One region of the Lactococcus formosensis genome, then DNA from elsewhere that is predicted to be linked to it. Evidence: riboswitches for the same ligand, from Rfam matches in the RefSeq annotation. Region 1 holds a riboswitch; each other region holds the start of a gene.

Evidence for each region. Region 1 has a riboswitch for thiamine pyrophosphate ahead of thiT (energy-coupled thiamine transporter ThiT). Riboswitches for the same ligand answer to the same signal wherever they lie in the genome.
Region 2: linked by a shared signal. The riboswitch ahead of thiM (hydroxyethylthiazole kinase) and the one ahead of thiT (energy-coupled thiamine transporter ThiT) in region 1 are both predicted to bind thiamine pyrophosphate.
Region 3: linked by a shared signal. The riboswitch ahead of VNN39_RS08750 (uracil-xanthine permease family protein) and the one ahead of thiT (energy-coupled thiamine transporter ThiT) in region 1 are both predicted to bind thiamine pyrophosphate.

The regions. Positions count from the first base shown of each region.
Region 1 covers NZ_CP141721.1:933,920-938,149, forward strand. The annotation lists gene VNN39_RS04575 (UDP-N-acetylglucosamine 1-carboxyvinyltransferase) at 1-429, shown strand, start outside; gene VNN39_RS04580 (YdbC family protein) at 478-693, shown strand; gene VNN39_RS04585 (DUF3397 domain-containing protein) at 766-1,122, opposite strand; gene VNN39_RS04590 (aminoacyl-tRNA deacylase) at 1,231-1,710, opposite strand; gene thiT (energy-coupled thiamine transporter ThiT) at 1,723-2,259, opposite strand; TPP riboswitch at 2,315-2,413, opposite strand; gene VNN39_RS04600 (CPBP family intramembrane glutamic endopeptidase) at 2,447-3,235, opposite strand; gene VNN39_RS04605 (CppA C-terminal domain-containing protein) at 3,313-4,089, shown strand; gene VNN39_RS04610 (serine hydrolase domain-containing protein) at 4,086-4,230, shown strand, end outside.
Region 2 covers NZ_CP141721.1:1,696,819-1,701,048, reverse strand. The annotation lists gene thiE (thiamine phosphate synthase) at 18-656, opposite strand; gene thiD (bifunctional hydroxymethylpyrimidine kinase/phosphomethylpyrimidine kinase) at 649-1,449, opposite strand; gene thiM (hydroxyethylthiazole kinase) at 1,442-2,206, opposite strand; TPP riboswitch at 2,275-2,378, opposite strand; gene rsgA (ribosome small subunit-dependent GTPase A) at 2,524-3,609, opposite strand; gene rbsU (ribose/proton symporter RbsU) at 3,787-4,230, opposite strand, start outside.
Region 3 covers NZ_CP141721.1:1,809,738-1,813,967, forward strand. The annotation lists gene VNN39_RS08740 (Rgg/GadR/MutR family transcriptional regulator) at 1-505, opposite strand, end outside; gene VNN39_RS08745 (alpha/beta hydrolase) at 794-1,723, shown strand; TPP riboswitch at 1,803-1,892, shown strand; gene VNN39_RS08750 (uracil-xanthine permease family protein) at 1,971-3,260, shown strand; gene VNN39_RS08755 (acyl-CoA synthetase) at 3,247-4,230, shown strand, end outside.

The sequences.
Region 1 (4,230 bases):
CGTGAGGACTCTATCGAGGTCCATCGTTCAGAAAACTTGAAAGCAATCAATATTAAGACTGTACCTTATCCTGGGTTTGCAACTGATTTGCAACAGCCAATTACTCCGCTTCTACTAAAAGCACAAGGACGTGGTTGGATAATGGATACGATTTATGAAAAACGTGTCAATCATGTGCCAGAAATGGCACGTATGGGTGCTGCAATCTCAACAGTGGATGATCATATTATCTATGAAGCACCTAATAAACTTCAAGGTGCTCATGTTCGTGCTACCGACTTGCGTGCGGGGGCAAGTCTGGTCTTGGCTGGTATTATTGCCGAAGGTACAACGACGATTGAAAATATTGAATTTATCCTTCGTGGATATGATAGTATTATTGAAAAAATGACGGCTTTGGGTGTTGATATTCAACTTATTGAAGATTAACTGTGAAAAGTTGAAAATTTTTCCGTATCATTAATATAGGAGGTGCGTATGGCTGATTTAAAGTTTGAAATTGAGGAACATCTTATTACCTTATCTGAAAATGCCAAAGGCTGGACCAAAGAGCTTAACCGTGTATCGTGGAATGGCATGGAAGCTAAATATGATTTGCGTCAGTGGTCGCCCGACCATGAAAAGATGGGCAAGGGGATTACACTGACAGATGAAGAATTTGCTGTTCTTTTGAAAGAGCTCGGAAACAAATAAAAAAAACCAGTTTTTCTGGTTTTTTTTTATGAATCATATATAAAAAGAAAAACCATTAGTATGGTTCTTTTATCAATGCATGTAAATCATGACAATCATAGCGATGTAAAGAGCAAAAGTAATCACAAAAGTAATGCGCCAAAAAAGCTTAAAGAAGCGCTTATATTTGAAGTCTTTAAAATAGAATAAATCCATTAACAATAAGACGAGAGCTAAAATTGAAAGGATCAAGAAGTAATAAGGCAAAATATTAATGGCAGTGAATTGCTCTGAAAAAAGTTGGAGCCCAAAAATTAAGAAGAGGACAAAAATATCAGGAATGCGAAGTTTTCGATTCGTCAAGTGGCGAATCCGCAAAAATTTAAAAGCGAAAACCAATACAATCCAGCTTAAAAGCGGATATAGGGTGGCAATAATCTTAGGTAACATAGCTTAATTTTAGCGGTTTTGGGTACTTTTGTAAAGTGTTATTTGTCGGAACAATAAATCGAGATGTAAAAATAAAAAGAAAAGCCATAGTTAAGCTTTCCTTTTTATTTAAATTTCACGAATTTCAGCAAATTCAGCTTGTACAAAAGTTGCGAGTTCTTTTGGATTGAGGCGTATAGAACGGCCGATTTCACCGGCAGATACAATGATTTTATCTGCATCCAGTGCAATGGTATCGATATAGATAGGGAACCTTTTGATTTGCCAGATACCGACAGGATTATTAGCACCATGGATGTATCCAGTGGTTTTCTGCAAATCTTTTTGAGGAATCATGTGGACCTTCTTATTTCCAGAGACCTTTGCTAATTTCTTTTCAGAAAGATGCTCTGTCAGAGGAAGGATCCCCACGATTGGACCCGTTTTATCTCCTATAAGTGCGAGCGTTTTATAGATATCACGACGTTGGATGTCTTCAGGCATGAGCTCTGCTTCTAAAGCATTGAGAGCAAGCCCTTCATGGTTGACTTGACCTTTGTCCAGAATTTGTTCAACTAATGTTTTTTTCAGTTTCTTTTTCTTGCTCATGCGTTCATTATATCACTTTTTCGCTTGAAAAATCTGAGCTGCACTCTTAGAGATAATAACGAGAGCCAGAGCAGCGAGTGTTGCAGTTGCAAGTCCACTCATTCCATTTACGACAAATGAATAAGGAATCGCACCCCAGCCCTTCCAAGCATATTTCCCCCAAAAAATAACACCAGCGACAAAGTGCCAAAAATATTTGATAAGAACGCCGAGAAAAGCAGCAGCAAAGATTGTGCGTGTTTGACTCGAATCTTTCTTGCGTATGATGCCAGCGAAGCCAAGAGAAATCGGTGCAACGATATATTCCAGCAAGGCCTGTACTGGAGTCAAGATAGTTGCTTGACCTAATACAATCAAAAGTAAGCCAAACACCAGCCCACCTGTCATGCCCCAAAAAACACCGCGGCGCAAGGCCAAGACCAGTAAGGGAATAACTGCCAGCTCAAGATAAAAAACTTGAGCATAGTTTATCGAGATGAAACTCAAGACAAGAGCTAATGCAGCAGCAATAGCCGTTTCAGTAAGTTCTAAAACTTTAGAATCAGACATAAAAAATCTCCTTTTGTTGGCACAAAGGAGGGTTAGAGAGAAGTGAGGATAGCGATCCTCTATACAAACACATTCCTACGCTGGTACGAACCAGATCAGGTCAAATGGTGTTTCTCAGCTCTTGGTTTTCCCTCGAGCACCCATTGTGCAAATTTTAATTTTACAGTATTAATATATCATAAGATGTTTACTTTAGCAAAAATGTCATACTTATTCCAAGGAAATTCCAAGCCATATGGATGGCCATATTGAGGTAGAAATTACGGTATTTAAAGTAGAACATGGTGAGCACTAAACTCATTGAACCATAAACAAGCCAACTGTAAAGATCTGTTGGACTGTGCATACCTGCAAAGAGGAGAGCTGCTGTCAAAAAAGCGAGCATTTTATTTTTTGTAAAGAGAACTTCGAAAGGGCCAACGCGGTAAGTAAGTTCTTCAAAGAAGCCAGCAAAGATCGTTTGGACAGCAAAGATACCTAAAGGAATAACCTGGGCGAGACTGTTTAAAGCCTCTTGATTTTCTGTACTTGCTTGTAAACCAAGCGCCTGTGCTAAAATATTGACACAGAGTGAAACCAAGAAAAGAGAACCAAAGCCTTGGGCAATTTTGCCCAAGGGGAATTCTTTGATAGCAATCGGCGGAATAATATTTCGACGGCGAGCAAGAAAGTAAGACAAGCCTAGAGCAACAAAGAAAATCACAAAAAATATTATTTGATCAAGAGAAGAAAAGGCTTTTCCAGAATGCAACTGGCTGATAAGTGCTGTAGCAAAACTTGGTAGTAAAGAAAGCACAAAGAGAGCCAGCCAGATTGATTTCTTATAAGTGAAAATTAAACTAATTAGGTAAAGAAGGAAACTTAGCCCTAACCATTGCATCCAGCCAGCTCCTAAAGAAAAAGGAAGAGCGAAGAGAAAAGCAGGGAGAATAGTCCAGGTCCAAGGTTTTTTTATAAGGTCTCGAAATTTAATCATAGAACAATTCTAACATATAATCATTGATAATTTGTATAAGTTTTAATAAAATATAAGAAGATAAATGGAGAATCAGAATGAAAGAATTCATAAACAATTTAGAAGTTTGCTTACCAGGCTATCGTGTACTCAATCGCGAAGAAAATTTAAATTTTTATCGTGATGTGCTTGGCATGAAAGTCTTACACGAAGAAAATGCAGAAGTTTTTTTATCTGGTTATGAGGCAAAAGAACCAAGGTTAATCTTAGAGGAGTTACCGGGTGTGACTCCTGTTCAAGGGATGAAGAAACATGGACGCACAGTCATCCAAGCTGATGAGGAAGAAATTGAACAGCTTTTGGCGCGTAACTTAGACCAAGTAGCACATCTTTATCAGGTCAAAGACAGTTGGGCTTTTGAGGCTGTTTCTCCAGAAAATGATGTTTATCTGATGGTTTCTGTAAACGATTGGTCAGATTTAACAGAGGTTGCTAAATCTGATGTTGACTTTGATGAGGGGGAATTTGCAGGACTATCTGATTTTTCTATCAAAGAGGTACAAATTAATATTCCAGAAGTGTCTATTATTGCAGAATATGAAAAAATTCTCGGTGTAAAAGCGCAAGGTAATCTTTTAGACCTTGCTGGTTTGCATCTCGTCTTTTGCCAAAGTGAAGGTCCTGATTTGACAGCTAATATGGATGAAAAACTTGACCTGATGCTTTTACGTTTTCAAGTTTCGCAGTCGTTTGACTTAGCTCAGTTCGCTGATAATTTACCTGACGAAAAACTGTATTTGGATAAAAAAGCGAAAACGTTAGCTATTGATATTCCACATCACATGGAACTTTGGTTTACAAAGCAAGGCCTATGAAAAATGAAAAAGAATTTTTAGAAACAATTGATGACTATATAGCACAAGAAATTTTCCCGGGCTGCCATGTTGCTATTGTGGAAGAAGCAGAGGTTCAAGAGTTTGTTCGAGGCAACCAAGCAATCCTTCCGAAAGTAAAAC
Region 2 (4,230 bases), 760 kb from region 1:
ATAAACACTATTTTTATCTAAAATAATGTGTGGATTTTTCTTACGATATTTTGTGGATTTGTTGCTCTTGTTAAAAGCGAAATGACTGCCACTCCATCTAAAGGCATTTGACTCAGTGGATTAAGTGATTCAACAGTAATCCCCCCAATACCTATGATTGCTTTTTTATTTACACGAAGCAACTGAGAGAGTTGTTCCTCCCCGAGTGGTTCAGCAGCATCTGATTTACTGCTTGTAGGGTAGATAGGACCAATCCCAAGATAATCTGCTTCACTTTCTTGTGCAGCTAAAAGTTCCTGTTTATTTCTAACCGAAAGTCCAATATATTTTTGGAGGCCTAGCTTTTCACGCGCTTCTGCAACTGCTCTATCTTGTTGTCCCAGGTGAACCCCATCTGCTTGGATTCTGCAGGCCAGTTCTAAATCATCATTGATAATAAAAGGGATATGTAAGTCCTTTGCAGCTTCTTGGAGTTTTAAAACAGTGGCCATTCGTTGGTTTTGACTCCTGTAAACTGTACCTTTATCACGGAATTGGTAGGAAGAAACTCCTGCCTCAAGAATTTCAATGATTTTTTCAACTGCTTCTTCTATAGACAACTCGGGAAAATTTTTGGGCCCCGCAATAAAATAACATGTTAGAATTTCTTTATTCATGGTAACTCACCCAATGATTCAAAGGTCCATGCCCATGACCAACATCAATACTTTCTTTTATTGCGTTTGTGATAAAGGATTTTGCATGAGGCAAAATATCAAGTAGTTCTTCTCCCTGTGCAAGATGAGCTGTAATATATGAAGAAAGCGTATCTCCTGTCCCATGTGTCCTATTTGTATCAATTCTTGAAGCAGAATAACGCATAATTTCACCGGATTCTGTCAATAATAGATCTGTAACAGTTTCGCTCGCTGAGTGGCCTCCTTTAATGAGAACATTTTTCGTCCCCAAACTTTGCAAATCATAAAGTGCTTGTCGGATTTCTTCCTCACTTGAAATCGGACGCTCTAGAAGTACTTCTGCTTCTTGAAGATTAGGCGTAATGAGTTCTGCCAAGGGGAAAAGTTCTTTTTTTATGCACCTGATAGCCTCATCTGAAAGAAGAACGGCGCCTCCTTTCGCGACCATCACTGGATCAACTACCAAATGTTGGGGTTGATAGCGTTGAATCCCTGTGATAACAGCTTTAACTTGAGCTACATCGAACAGAGCCCCTGTTTTTGCAGCAGAAATATCTAAGTCAGAAAACACTGAATCAAATTGCGATAATATAAAATGAGGCGCTACACTTGAAATCTCTTGCACCCCCAGCGTATTTTGAGCAGTCAAACCGACAACAATCGTAGCCGAATAAACTTTTTGACTTTGAAAAGTTTTTACATCTGCGTTAATCCCTGCTCCTCCACTTGAATCAATCCCAGCGATTGTTACAACTTGTGGTACCTCAATCATTATTTTCCTCCACTTGCTTTGCACTACTATAGATATTATTTAATAAGGCAGTGATAAACTGACCGGGAAGTTCTTTGACTTGTAGTTCTGCCTGGATTCCAGATTCACTAAAAAATTTAGCAGCCTCATAAGAAGCTTCAAGGAAGTGAGGATTAACAGCTGAAAAAGTAGCTATTGCCGCAGTTAGCATATCTCCACATCCAACATTTATTGCAAAAAGTTCACTACTCGTATTCACATAATACATATTGGTTCCATCTGTGATGACATCTGTTTGGCCTGTCTGAACAATGACAGCATTTGTTTTTTTCGCTGCAATTTTTGCATTATTACTGCTGCTTGTCGTATCAAGCGAGTCAATCCCTCTACTCCTTACTTCTTCTTCAGCAAACCAAGCAATTTCAGCAGCATTTCCTCGAATAATATCGAAATGGATTTCGGATAAAAGTAACTTCATAACTTGACTTCTATAAGGAACGTGTACAGCAACGGGATCTAAAACAACAGGAATTCCTTTTTCATTTGCTAAACGTCCCGCTGCAATGAAAAGTGATACATCTTCTTGTCTCAAAGTACCTGTATTTAAAACAAGTGCACTTGCAAGTGTAAGAAGATCTTTAATTTCGTCCTTTTCGGACGACATTAAAGGTGAAGCACCTAAAAAACTTACAAGATCAGCAACTCTTTGGACGGTAACACTATTCGTAAGACACAAGATTAAAGGTCTTTGATGACGAATTTCTGTTAAAGTTGACATAAAAAAACTCCTTTGTAAACACAAGGAGGGAAAAGCAAAAAACATACCACATCAAGCTATATAAACTAAAAGTAGTAATGACACATCCCTTCGCAGGTCTTAACCCGAGCAGGTTTGATGGTTTTTCTCAACTGATAAAATGATTATTTTATCGGTACCCATTGTGTTATGATATTTATTTTTTTCTATAGGATTATATTTCATATAGAAATTAATTTTAGTATAACATACTGTGTCTTAAAGATAAAGCAAGCGCTCATATTTTTATTGGTTCTATCATAAAAAAGCACTGATGAGTAAAAATCAGTGCTTTTCCTTTAGTAGTAACGTTTATTTTTTTGTTTTAGTGCTTTACGGGCATTTTTCATGCCACCAACTTCCTTAAACATTGTGTCAAGTTTTTTTCTTTCAATTTCTCTGTTATTTAGACCTGCATAAGCTGTTTCTTTTAGTAGCTTTTGGTAGTTTGAAAAACGTTCAAATGAAAGTTTACCTTGTGCAAGAGCGCCTTGAATAGCACATGCGGGTTCATTGCCATGCTTACAATCAGAAAACTTGCACTGCGACACTAAAGCTTCAATATCTGAAAAGCTCTCACTAAAGTTAGCCTGATCTAAACCAACTTCACGAATCCCTGGTGTATCAATCATCATAGCTCCTAAAGGTAGTTTAAATAGCCTACGTTGCGTCGTGGTATGCTTTCCTTTACCATCATTGCGTAAACCATTTGTTTTTAACGTGTCTTGTCCTAGTAATCCGTTAACCAATGTTGATTTACCAACTCCAGATGAGCCAATCAAAACAAGAGTTTCTCCAGGCGTGATATAGGTCTGTAAGGGAAGATAGCCGTTCTCCGTTTGCGAAGATGTCAAAATAATATCTACACCAAAACTAATCTCTTGGAGTTCTGCTTGTTTTTGTTCCACATCCTGTGCCAAGTCTTTTTTGGTTAATACAAATACAGGAAGTGCTCCAGATTCCCATACAAGGGCTAAATAGCGTTCCGCTCTTCGGAGATTAAAGTCTTCATTAAGCGACATACAAATGAATACTTTATCTATATTAGCTCCCATGAGTTGACGCTCCTGCGTCTCTCCTGCTGCTTTACGGATAAGTGCTGAATAGCGTGGTAAGCAACGCTGAATTTGCGCGTGTCCAGTAGAATCTGTTTCTCGATCTAAGAGAACGAAATCTCCAACTACTGGAAAGTCAAGTGATTCTGATGTTTCGAAACGGTATTTCCCTGATACTTCTGCTTTGACTTCACCTGATTGAGTAGCGACGTTGTATTGATTACGCATCTGTTCAATCACACGTCCGGGATAAAGATCTGGATATTTAAAGGCCTCTTTTTTAAATTTTTCTGTAAAGCCTAAAGTATTTAATGTATAGTTTGTATTCATTTTTATTCCTCCAAAAAGTTTTAATGACTTATTGGGAGGCAACATGGTTCAGACGAGAGCAAGTGCCTCCCCATGTCTTACAATTTCCTTATTTACTCGCATAATTGCTCCTTTCTCTTACTTCAAGTATAGCATATCTTAATATAAAAAATACAGCCTTTACAGCTGTATTTTTCTTTAGATAGTAACAGTTATTGAGGCTGCAATAATGATTAAGACCAGCCCAATAATGGTTAAAAGCATTTCTTTTTTTGTTTTTCTTTGGTTTAAGAACCAGATACCTGTCAACGTTGCTAAAACAACAGATGTTTGAGAGAGAATAAATCCAGTTGCCAAGCCATTCATATCAGGTTGAGCAGAGATAAGATAAGTTAAAGCTGCAAAAGCAAAGAAGAAACCTGAGATAATATGTTTGTATGATACACTTTCAAAGATTGCCATTTTTGTCTTCTCTTTGAAAGAGATAACGATACTGTAAATAAGAGCAGTCAAAAGCATACCAATGGCTTGTGGGAGAAAAGCTTCTTGACCTGACAAATTACTTGCTTGAGGCGCAGCAGAGTAGCCCCAATAACCAATAGCACCAATAGCTAAGAAAATAACTACTTTTCTCAAAAGACC
Region 3 (4,230 bases), 880 kb from region 1:
TTAACTGACTAATAATAGAATAAACCAAAGTTTGATCAAGCTGTGGCATCGTATTAATCAGTAGATTTAGCTCATACCGACTCCACATCTCGCAATTATTAAAAAATGTTTCAAGTTGTGTTTTTTCTTCAAGCGTTAGCTCTTCATAACATGCTTTAGCAGCTAAAGCAATAAAATAGTCTTCTTCAATTTCATAATACACATTGTCATGGTAAATTTGCTTAAGTTTTTCTTTGTCTCTTGTGACAAAAGCATTCTCTATCTCTTTAAATTGTATGATAAAATACTCTGATTCTGTGTTATTAATCATCAAAATATATGATGTCATTGTCACATTCATCTTTTGAAGTGCCATATCTAATTTGTCAAAGGATAATAAAGTTTTTCCATTTTCAAATTGTGACAATGTACCTTTTGAAATTCCGAGACTTTCAAAATACTCTAAAGTCTTTTTATGCTGCTTTCTCAGCGTTCTAAAAGATTCACCATACTTGCTATAACTCATTTATTCTCCTCAAAAAAAAATCAAGTGATTCAAGCATTTCTTCTTAGACCTAATGAAATGCTTAAAACGCTTGAGCGTTATTCCCGGTGGAATTATATTTTATTGTTTTTGTATTTTAAAAATTAACACAAAAGAAAATTACAAAATATAGTCTAACATATTTTTCGTTCACTCTACGATACATGTAGCAACAAAATGTTCATATTTCAAGATTTTAAACATTTCACATTAGATTGTCTATACCACTTTTTTAAATGTTATAATAGTTTTGGTTAAAAAGGAGCTCCTATGAAGAAAAAAATTACAATATTGACAATAATTTTTTTAATTATTCTGACAATAATGACAGTGGTGACAACATTTTACATGTATGATTTCGCATTCGTACCCGGAAACAAGAGCTTTGTACCACATAATGGACAAAACAACCCTCTAAATATTAAAGCCAGCCAATGGTTGAATTCTACTCAAAAGCAAGAATGGCATGAAATCTCAGCCACAGATGACTTAAAGCTCAATGCTTACTATATTCCTGCACAAACTAAAACTAAAAAAACCATTATTATTGCTCATGGTTATATGGGAAAAAAAGAAGATATGGCACGTTATATGCAAATGTACCATGACCTCGGTTATAATGTCTTAGCACCCGACGATCGTGGTGCGGGGACATCTGATGGAAATTATATCGGTTTTGGGTGGCCGGACCGTTTAGATTATGTCAAATGGATTAATAAGGTTATTGAGTATACAGGTCAAGACAGCCAAATTGCTTTGTTCGGTGTAAGCATGGGAGGCGCAACAGTCATGTTTACTGCTGGCGAAAAGCTTCCTTCCCAAGTCAAAGCAGTTATTGAGGACTGTGGATACAGCAGTATTTCTGCTGAACTCGCATACCAACTGAAAGAGATGTTCCACTTGCCAAAATTCCCACTCGTTTATACAACTCAATTTCTTGTACAAGTACGCGCACACTATAACTTTTTTGAGGCTGATGCTACTAAAGCTTTAAGACGATCCACTCTCCCTATCTTTATCATCCACGGGGCTGAAGATAAGTTTGTCCCAACAAAAATGGCGACTGAAAATTTCAAAGCTGCTCATTCTCCTAAAGAATTATGGATTGTACCTAAAGCTCAACATGCACAGTCTTACATCGTAAACCCTCAAGAATACCAAGAGCGTACATCCACATTCTTAAACAAATATTTGAAATAGCTTGAGATAATATATACAATAATTTTTGACAAATATCTTGTATTTTGATAAATTTACTTTACAATATTAATATTACATTATAGATCACTAGGGGTGCCTTTATGGCTGAGAATTACCCTTTGTACCTGATCTGGTTAGTACCAGCGGAGGAAAGTGACATCTAATTCGTTATCATAAACGCTATTTTAGTATGTCTTTTTGCACTTTGCAAAAGGACATTTTTTATTTTCTAGGAGGAATTATTCCAATGAACAAACCCAAGCCCCATAAAACAGCTGAATATAGTCTTATCGCACTGCAGCATGTCTTTGTCTCCAATGTTTGGTTAGACCCTATATATGTAGCAACAGCAGGAGGGCTTTCCCTAGCCTACTCTTCAAACCTTGTCAACACTATTTTTATTGTCTCGGGCTTGGTCACTCTTTTACAGGTCACTCGTCTTATCAAACTTCCTGTTATTCAAGGTCCTTCCGCTTCTTTTGATGCCTTGATGATTAGTGCTGCAAAGACAGGACAGCTATCTGCAGCAGGTACTTCCATTTTACTCAGTTCATTCATTGTTCTTTTACTTTCTGTTACTGATTTAATCACCAAACTCGTGAAATTCTTAAGCCCAGCCGTTAAAGGTGTTTTGATTTTTATTGTCGGCCTCTCCTTGATTAATTTTACCTTATCAGAGTTTTTCGGAGGAACACCTGGTACTCATGACTTTGCTAGTCCTCATAATATAGGACTTGCGCTTATTACATGTGCGACAGTTCTTCTTTTTTCTTTATTTGGCAAAGGTATTTGGAAACGATTTTCTTTTCTATTTGCCTTAATTGCTGGGGATATAACTGCCTATTTAACCGGAAGTATAGATTTTTCAGGTGTAAAAACACAGGCATGGTTTGGTTTACCTCATTTTCTTCCTTACGGTCAACTCCATTTTAACTGGTCAGTTTTTATTGCCTTTTTCATTGCCTATCTTGTTGCCGTCGTTGAATCCATTAGTGTTTATGAAACAGCTGGCAATTTACTTGGTGAAAATATTGAAGCTTCACGTATTCGAAACGGAATTGTTGGCGAAGCGCTGGGCTCTATAAGTTCTTCTTTATTTGGTGGCTTTCCAACTACAGGTTTTGCCCAAAATCTAGGGGTTCTCAGTATGACGTCGTCATTTTCTCATGTCCCAATCATGATTGCTGGAGTATTTTTTATCATTTTAGGATTCATCCCTAAGATAGGTGCTCTCTTGGCCTTAACTCCTTCTTCTGTCATTGGTGGATTATTCTTGCCAGCTGCAGCCACTCTAATTTCTGCAGGCTTAAGTATTCTTCGGCAAGTAGAGGATAATCCTCGAAATAATCTTGTTATGGGATTACCTATTATTTTAGCAATTGGTCTCCCTAGCTTCTCATCAAACTGGTCAGGGCCTTTAGCTATCCTACTCTCCAACGGAATCCTCATTGGCGCTCTTACTTCTGTTACTTTACAGCTTTTACTTATCAATTTTCCGAAATTCTTAGAAGAAAGGTTAAACCATGCCTCAAAATAAAACCGAATTACAAAATAATATTCTCAAATTCATTCAAAAATATGCCACAACTACTGCTCATGAAAATTATGAAGAGGATTTCAATACGTTAGCTTTAGCAGTATTCTCATACCAATTCGAACATAATTTCCCTTGTAGAAAGTATGCTCAATCAAAATCCAAAACACCACTAACTGTCACATCTTGGGAAGATATACCAACCTTACCCATCCAGGCTTTTAAAAATTTTGATTTATCCACTGTAGGGCTTAATGATATTGAAGATATTTTTACTTCAAGTGGAACTTCTGATCCCCAAAATAGAAGTAAAAATTATCATCCAAATTTTGAAGTTTGGGACAGTTCAATGAAGTATGGCTTTAAAAAATATGTCCTCCCTGATCGTGAAAACATTCAAATACTTTCTTTATTTCCTGGGATTGAGTCAAACCCTCATTCGTCATTATCGCGTTATGTCAGTCAGGCAGTCTCTTTTTTTGGAACAGCTGACAGTCATATTTTTGTTGATCAAGCCGGTATAGATTATTCTTCAGTCGTAATGGAAATCCAACGTGCAGAAAAAAATAATACATCAATAATGCTACTTGGTGCTTCTTTTTCATTTGTCTATTTACTTGATTACCTCACCGAACAGCGGCTCACATTTTTCTTGTCAGAAAAAAGTATTATTTTTGACACAGGTGGCTTCAAAGGAAAGACTAGGGAAATTAACCAAGATAAATTTTACAATCAAATTCAGGAAGTTTTTCATATCAAGCGGTCTCAAATTATCAATATGTATGGCATGACAGAAGTAAGTTCCCAATGTTATGACCAAAATATACTTCATACCAGTTCGAACCAACCTATCTCCTATAGTAAGGCAGCTCCAGCATGGGTCAAGATACAAGTTTTAAGTTTTGATACATTGAAACCTGTTGAAAAAGGAGAGAGAGGTCTTCTTGCTTTCTATGACTTATCAAATTGGAAT